One region of the Kribbella sp. NPDC056345 genome, then DNA from elsewhere that is predicted to be linked to it. Evidence: riboswitches for the same ligand, from Rfam matches in the RefSeq annotation. Region 1 holds a riboswitch; each other region holds the start of a gene.
What was found. A riboswitch is a leader RNA that binds a small molecule or an ion and turns the genes downstream of it on or off. The one in region 1 is predicted to bind ZMP and ZTP.

Region 2: it holds a riboswitch for ZMP and ZTP, as region 1 does, so the genes downstream of both, ACFCV3_RS42400 (glycine hydroxymethyltransferase) here and ACFCV3_RS11145 (bifunctional 5,10-methylenetetrahydrofolate dehydrogenase/5,10-methenyltetrahydrofolate cyclohydrolase) in region 1, are expected to answer to the same signal.
Region 3: it holds a riboswitch for ZMP and ZTP, as region 1 does, so the genes downstream of both, ACFCV3_RS29720 (5-aminoimidazole-4-carboxamide ribonucleotide transformylase) here and ACFCV3_RS11145 (bifunctional 5,10-methylenetetrahydrofolate dehydrogenase/5,10-methenyltetrahydrofolate cyclohydrolase) in region 1, are expected to answer to the same signal.

What each region holds. Positions count from the first base shown of each region.
Region 1 is NZ_JBHJQQ010000003.1:20,643-22,834, reverse strand. Features, by position in the region: gene ACFCV3_RS11155 (hypothetical protein) at 1-802, shown strand, start outside; gene ACFCV3_RS11150 (peptidase inhibitor family I36 protein) at 827-1,213, shown strand; ZMP/ZTP riboswitch at 1,284-1,391, shown strand; gene ACFCV3_RS11145 (bifunctional 5,10-methylenetetrahydrofolate dehydrogenase/5,10-methenyltetrahydrofolate cyclohydrolase) at 1,415-2,192, shown strand, end outside.
Region 2 is NZ_JBHJQQ010000031.1:8,920-11,111, reverse strand. Features, by position in the region: gene ACFCV3_RS42405 (acyl-CoA dehydrogenase family protein) at 1-1,266, shown strand, start outside; ZMP/ZTP riboswitch at 1,264-1,345, shown strand; gene ACFCV3_RS42400 (glycine hydroxymethyltransferase) at 1,370-2,192, shown strand, end outside.
Region 3 is NZ_JBHJQQ010000009.1:154,749-156,940, reverse strand. Features, by position in the region: gene ACFCV3_RS29730 (class I SAM-dependent methyltransferase) at 1-77, shown strand, start outside; gene ACFCV3_RS29725 (hypothetical protein) at 74-1,063, opposite strand; ZMP/ZTP riboswitch at 1,126-1,205, shown strand; gene ACFCV3_RS29720 (5-aminoimidazole-4-carboxamide ribonucleotide transformylase) at 1,219-2,130, shown strand; gene ACFCV3_RS29715 (AAA family ATPase) at 2,137-2,192, opposite strand, start outside.

The DNA of each region.
Region 1 (2,192 bases):
CCTGGTGACTGCCGGAGTCGCCGTCGGAGTCCAGCTCAGGTCCCGCGACACGAGCTCGGCGGCAGCGCCGGCACCTGTCAGCACCGAGCAGAAGGCTCTGCTGCACCAGGCTGAAGAACGTCTCATCAGCAAGTGCATGACGGCGGCCGGTTTCCGGTACGACGAGCAGGCGCTGCCGGCCGTTTCCATCGATCGCAGGTTCCCGTTCCTGATCGACGACATCGCCTGGGCCCGGACCAACGGTTACGACCGGCCGGCCCAGAAGCGACCGGATCCGTACCTGGACTCACTGTCCGACGAACGGCACGCACAGTACGCCCGGACACTGCTGGGCCAGGGCAAGCAACTGTCCGTCGAGCTGCCCAGTGGTCCGCGTCTGTCCGCCAGCGACCGAGGCTGCATCGCGGAGGCCCGGCGTGAGCTTTACGGCGACCTGCCGCGCTGGTTCGTCGTACGGCGAACGTCCGACAAGCTGATCTTCGCCGTCTATGCCGATGTCCGCGACGATGCCCGCTTCAGCACAGCGATGAAGCAGTGGAGCGACTGCATGCGGGACCGCGGCTATCCCGTCGACAACCCCGGGCAACTCCGCGGCCTTGCGAAGGATCGCGGGACCGGGCGCGACACCGCCGTCGCCGAGGCGACCTGCGCCACGACCACCCCCGCGGGCCGGGCGCTGCGCGAACTCGAGGCCGAACACCTCGCCAAGATCACCGCCGAACATCGGCGGGAGCTCCAGGATCTCGACGCCCTGGAGCGGTCCGCACTGCCCCGGGCCGTTGCGGTCCTGGGGAAGCGATAGTCACCCCTCACAGAGATAGGAATCATGATGGTGAGACTCACCGCCGCGAAGACGGCAGCCTTCACCACCCTCGCCGTACTCGGCATCCTGGTCCCGACGACCTCGGCCCAGGCCGCGACGACCGATCTGGGCGACTGCCCGCGGAGCCACTTCTGCGCCTGGGCGGACGACAACTACAAGGGCACCCTGGCCAGCTGGGAGGGCGACGACAGCTGGTGGGGTGACAACAACATGCACGACGACGCCGAGTCGATGTTCAACAACGGCACCCCGGCGAGTGAGGACGTCGTCGCGATCTACTACGACGTCAATCACGGCGGGTTCGCCTTCTGCATGGACCGCGGCGAGACGATCGACGTCAACATGGACGACAACGACTACGACTCGCACGTGTGGACCAGCGGCTGCTGATCAGCTGAGGTGAAGGAGCCCTGCTCTCCTCCGGGGGAGCAGGGCTTCTGCCTGCCGGCAGGTAAACTCGTCCCCGGACCGCGACTGGCGTTGAGGTGGGGTACCACCGGGGAGCGGTCTGCCGGACGATCCGGCCGCCGGGCAGGTTCCGGCCTTGTCGCGCGCCTGGGCACTCGAATCGATGCCCGGAGGAGTGTGCGCATGACCGCCGAACTGATGATCGGGACCGATCTCGCTGCCGAGATGGTGACGAACGCCGCCGCCCGCGCCGAGAAGCTGCGCGAATCCACCGGCGTGCAGCCGTGTCTGGCGACTGTGCTGGTCGGTGACGATCCCGCGTCCGCGACGTACGTGCGGATGAAGCAGAACCGCAGCAAGAAGGCCGGGATCGGCTCGCGCAGCGTCGTACTGCCGGCCGAGACCACCACCGCCGAGCTGGTCGCCGAGCTGACCAAGCTGTCGGACGACCCCGAGGTGCACGGGATCCTGCTGCAGCACCCGGTTCCGGGGCACATCGACGAGCGTGCTGCGTTCGAGGCGATCGATCCGGCCAAGGACGTCGACGGGGTGACCATGCACGCGTTCGCGGCGATGGCGTTCGGTGAGCCCGGGTTCCGGTCCTGTACGCCGGGTGGGATCCTGCGGCTGCTCGAGGCGTACGACGTACCGATTGCCGGAGCGCACGCGGTCGTGATCGGCCGCAGCCCGATCCTCGGCAAGCCGGCCGGGATGTTGCTGCTGGCATCGGATGCGACCGTGACCTACACCCACTCGCGGACCGTCGGCCTGCCCGAGATCGTCCGGACGGCGGACATCGTGGTTGCCGCGGTCGGCAAGGCGAACTTCGTCCGCGGCGACTGGCTGAAGCCGGGCGCGGTCGTGATCGATGCCGGATACAACGAAGGCAACGTGGGCGACGTCCACTTCGAGGAGGCGAGCGCGGTGGCGCGCCTGATCACTCCGGTGCCGGGCGGGGTCG
Region 2 (2,192 bases), on a different contig from region 1:
TACGACGTACGACGGTTGCCCGGCGCAGCCAAGCGTGGCGTGCTGGCCGGGATGGGGATGACGGAGAAGCAGGGTGGTTCCGACGTGCGGGCCAACCTGACCACGGCCACGCCGACCGGCGAGGAGTATCTGCTCGACGGGCACAAGTGGTTCTGCTCGGCACCCCAGGTCGACGTGTTCCTCGTGCTCGCCCAGGCGCCGGACGGGCTGACCTGTTTCGTGGTCCCACGGGTGCTTGCTGACGGCAACCGGAACACGTTCGCGCTCCAGCGCCTGAAGGACAAACTCGGCAACCGCTCGAACGCCTCCAGCGAGGTCGAGTTCCACAGCACCGTCGGCTACCGCCTGGGCGACGAGGGCGCCGGCGTCCGCACCATCATCGAAATGGTCGCCGCCACCCGCCTCGACTGCGTCCTGGGCTCAGCCGCCCTCCAAAGACGAGCCCTGCTAGAAGCCACCTGGCACACCCACCACCGCTCCGCCTTCGGAGGTTTGCTCTCCGACAAACCCGCCATGCTCAACGTCCTCGCCGACCTAGCCATAGAAAGCGAAGCAGCCACCGCCCTAGCCATGCGCTTGGCGGCGGCCGCAGATGCGTCGACTGCACGCGGTGAGGGGGAAGGAGCGGATCGCGAAATAGCCCGCTCGGAAGCGGAGCGGCGCGCGGCGCACGCCCTGGGCGATGGTGCTGGCCTCGGCTCCCATCCCTCCCAGCAGGCCGGCGCAGCCGGACCCATCAGCCCCGAACGGGAGGCGGCGTTCAGGCGGATTGCTCTACCCCTGGCCAAGTTTTGGGTTTGTAAGCGGACTTCGTTCATGGTGGCGGAGGCGCTGGAGTGTTTGGGTGGGAACGGGTTTGTGGAGGAGTCGGGGTTGCCGCTGCTCTTCAGGGAGTCGCCTTTGAACTCGATCTGGGAAGGGTCGGGGAATGTGAATGCGCTGGATGTGTTGCGCGCGCTGAGGCGGCCGGAGTCGCTGGAGGCCTGGCTGCTGGAGGTTGGTGCGGCACAGGGTGCGGACCAGCGGTTGGATGCGGCCGTGAACGACGTACTGCAGGGGTTGGCGGATATTAACGAGGCGGGGGCGCGGCGGTTGGCGGCGCGGATGGCTTTGTGCTTGCAGGCGTCGCTGCTGGTGCGGTACTCGACACCGGCGGTGGCGGACGCGTTCGTGGCGTCGCGGCTGGCCGGGGACTGGGGTGGGGTGTTCGGGACGCTGCCACGCACGACACCGTTCCGGGAGATCGTCGAGCGCACGATAGGGTGAGCGGGTCGCGACTGGCGCGCTGAGGTGGAGTACCACCGGGGAGCGAAAAGCGTTGGCACCGTGCGCCTGGGTGCCTCGAACACTGCAACCGCAGGAGACAACGATGACTCAACCCTTCGATGCTGCCAAGGCGTCGGCCGCCTACCGCAACGCGCTCGAGGTGATCGCCTCCGTCGAGCCGACGATCGCGGGTGCGATCAAGGCCGAGCTGGCCGACCAGCGCTCCTCGCTGAAGCTGATCGCGAGCGAGAACTACGCCTCCCCCGCCACCCTGCTCACGATGGGCAACTGGCTCTCGGACAAGTACGCCGAGGGGACCGTCGGGCACCGCTTCTACGCCGGCTGCCAGAACGTCGACACCGTCGAGCAGACCGCGGCCGACCACGCCCGTGAACTGTTCGGCGCCCCGCACGCCTACGTCCAGCCGCACTCCGGGATCGACGCCAACCTGGTCGCCTTCTGGGCGATCCTGGCCCAGCGGATCGAGTCCCCGGCGCTGGCCGAGGTCGGCGCCAAGCACGTCAACGACCTGTCCGACGAGGACTGGACCAAGCTCCGCAAGGCGCTCGGCGACCAGAAGATGCTCGGCATGTCGCTGGACGCCGGCGGTCACCTGACGCACGGCTTCCGCCCGAACATCTCCGGCAAGATGTTCAACCAGCACTCCTACGGCACCGACCCCGAGACCGGGCTGCTCGACTACGACGAGGTCGCCCGGAAGGCGCGTGAGTTCAAGCCGCTGATCCTGATCGCGGGCTACTCGGCGTACCCGCGCAAGGTGAACTTCGCCAAGATGCGCGAGATCGCCGACGAGGTCGGCGCGACCCTGATGGTCGACATGGCACACTTCGCCGGCCTGGTCGCGGGCAAGGTCTTCACCGGCGACTTCGATCCGGTACCGCACGCGCACGTCACCACGACGACCA
Region 3 (2,192 bases), on a different contig from region 1:
GCGTGACGGGCGGGTGGCACGGTGAAGAGTTCGGGCCGTCGTCCCGGCTGATGGTGTTCCGTGCGGAGAAGGTCTAGGCCATCCGCTTCGAGAGAGCTTCGGCGAAGCCGGTGACACCGCCGACGTAGCCCCACGGGACGCTCTCGATCCGGCCCTCGGTGCAGCAGGCGTGTTCCATCGCTTCGGATTTCGCGCTGGTCCACTTGAGCGCGAAGGCCATCGCACCGTTGGCCGAGACGTCCGCGGGGTCCGGCGTACGGGCGTCGTTCCACCACTTGTCCCGGGCCGCGACTAGCTCGGAGCGGCGGCCGCTGACCTCGCGCGCGTACCGCTTCATGCGCTGCACGCGCGGCGGGCCCTTGTCGGAGGCGACCTCGAGCCAGACCTCGTTGAAGACATGGGCCGCGATACTGCACAGCACACTGCCCGGCCGCGCCCGTGCCACCACCGCATCACCGAAGTCGATCAGCTCGGCCAGCTCCAGACCGGACCACTTCTTCGCCAGCACCTGGACCCGGCCGGTGTGCGCCGCGTAGCTGCCCGGGTGCCGGATCAGCGCGGCATGGAAGATCTCGGCCTTGTCCTCCAGCTCCGCCTGCAATCCGAGGGCCGCCCATTGCAGCACCTCCCACGGCACCGCGTCATCCGCGGCCGCCACGATCGCGTCCTGCAGCACCGCGGCCGCCGTACGCAGAATGTCGTGGAACGTCGCGAACCGCTGCGCCGACACGTCCTTCGCCCGCTGCCCGGTCCGCACCGCCCACGCCTCGAACACCAGTGTCTGCCCGAACCAGAGCAGCAGATCCGGATCCTTCGGGTATGCCTCCAGCCGCAGCTCCAGCTGTTCGCTCCGCCCGACCGCCGCCTTCGCCAGACCGGTGGCCCGGATCGACCGCAGGTTCGTATTCGCCGGGGTCACCTTGAGCAGGGCCAGCCCGGTCGACAGATCTCCCTGCCGGACCGCCGCGTACGCCGCGTCGAGGTCGTCGTCCAGCCAGGCCTGATCCAGCCTCAGCCCGGACACATCGACCCCTGACGCCCCCTTTCGCGAGAAGAACCCCATTCGCGGATGGTAAGACTCCTCCGACCTCTCTGGTTCGGAATTGCACCTTCCTGCAATAGCCTGTGCCCTACCGCGACTGGCGAGGGTGGGTCACCACCGGGGAGCGGACAGCTACGTGGCGTCGTCCGCCTGGGCGCCTCCTTCCGGAGGTGCTCATGCGTTATGGGATGAATCCACACCAGGCCGCTTCGATGACAGCCGTCGGCTCGGCCGCACCCTTCACCGTGGTGGCGGGCAGTCCGTCGTATGTCAACGTGCTCGACGCCCTCACCGGCTGGCAGCTGGTCCGGGAGGTCGCTCTTGTTTTCGGGGCGCCTGCAGCGGCGTCGTACAAGCATGTCTCCCCGGCCGGCGCAGCCCTCGGTACGTCGGTCGCTGACGCGTACCGGCGCGCCCGGGACGCCGACCCCAAGTCGTCGTACGGCGATTTCGTGGCGGTCTCGCATCCCGTGGACGCTGAGCTGGCCGCTGTGTTGAAGGGCGTCGTGAGCGACGGGATCATCGCGCCGGGCTACGCGCCTGGTGTGGTCGAGGTGCTGGCGGCGAAGAAGCGCGGCACGTACTTGGTGCTGGAGGCGGATCCGGTGTTCGAGCCTCCGCGTGAGGAGGTGCGTGAGCTGTACGGTCTCCGGTTGACCCAGGAACGCGACTCCCTGCCGTTGACCCGCGACCTGTTGTCCCCTGACCTGCCGGACTCCGCGGCCCGCGATCTCCTGCTCGGCCTCATCGTCGTCCGCTACACCCAGTCCAACACCGTCGCCCTCCTGAAGGACGGCATGGCCATCGGCATCGGCGCCGGCCAGCAGTCCCGCGTCGACTGCACCCGCCTGGCTGGTCAGAAGGCCGCCGGGTGGTGGTCCCGCCGCTCCACCACGCGTCTGACCGGGGTATCCATGGTCTCCGACGGCGCTCTCCCCTTCCCCGACAATGTCGAAGAGGCAGCCCGTTTCGGCGTCACCCACATCGCCGAACCCGCCGGCTCCATCCGCTCCGACCAAGTAGCCGCCGCCTGCACCACCCACGGCATCACCTGGTCCCCCACCAACGTCCGCCTCTTCCGCCACTGACCGCTATCAGTGCAGCCGGTAGATGCCGGCAGCGACCCCGCGACGGACAACCTCCGCTGTAG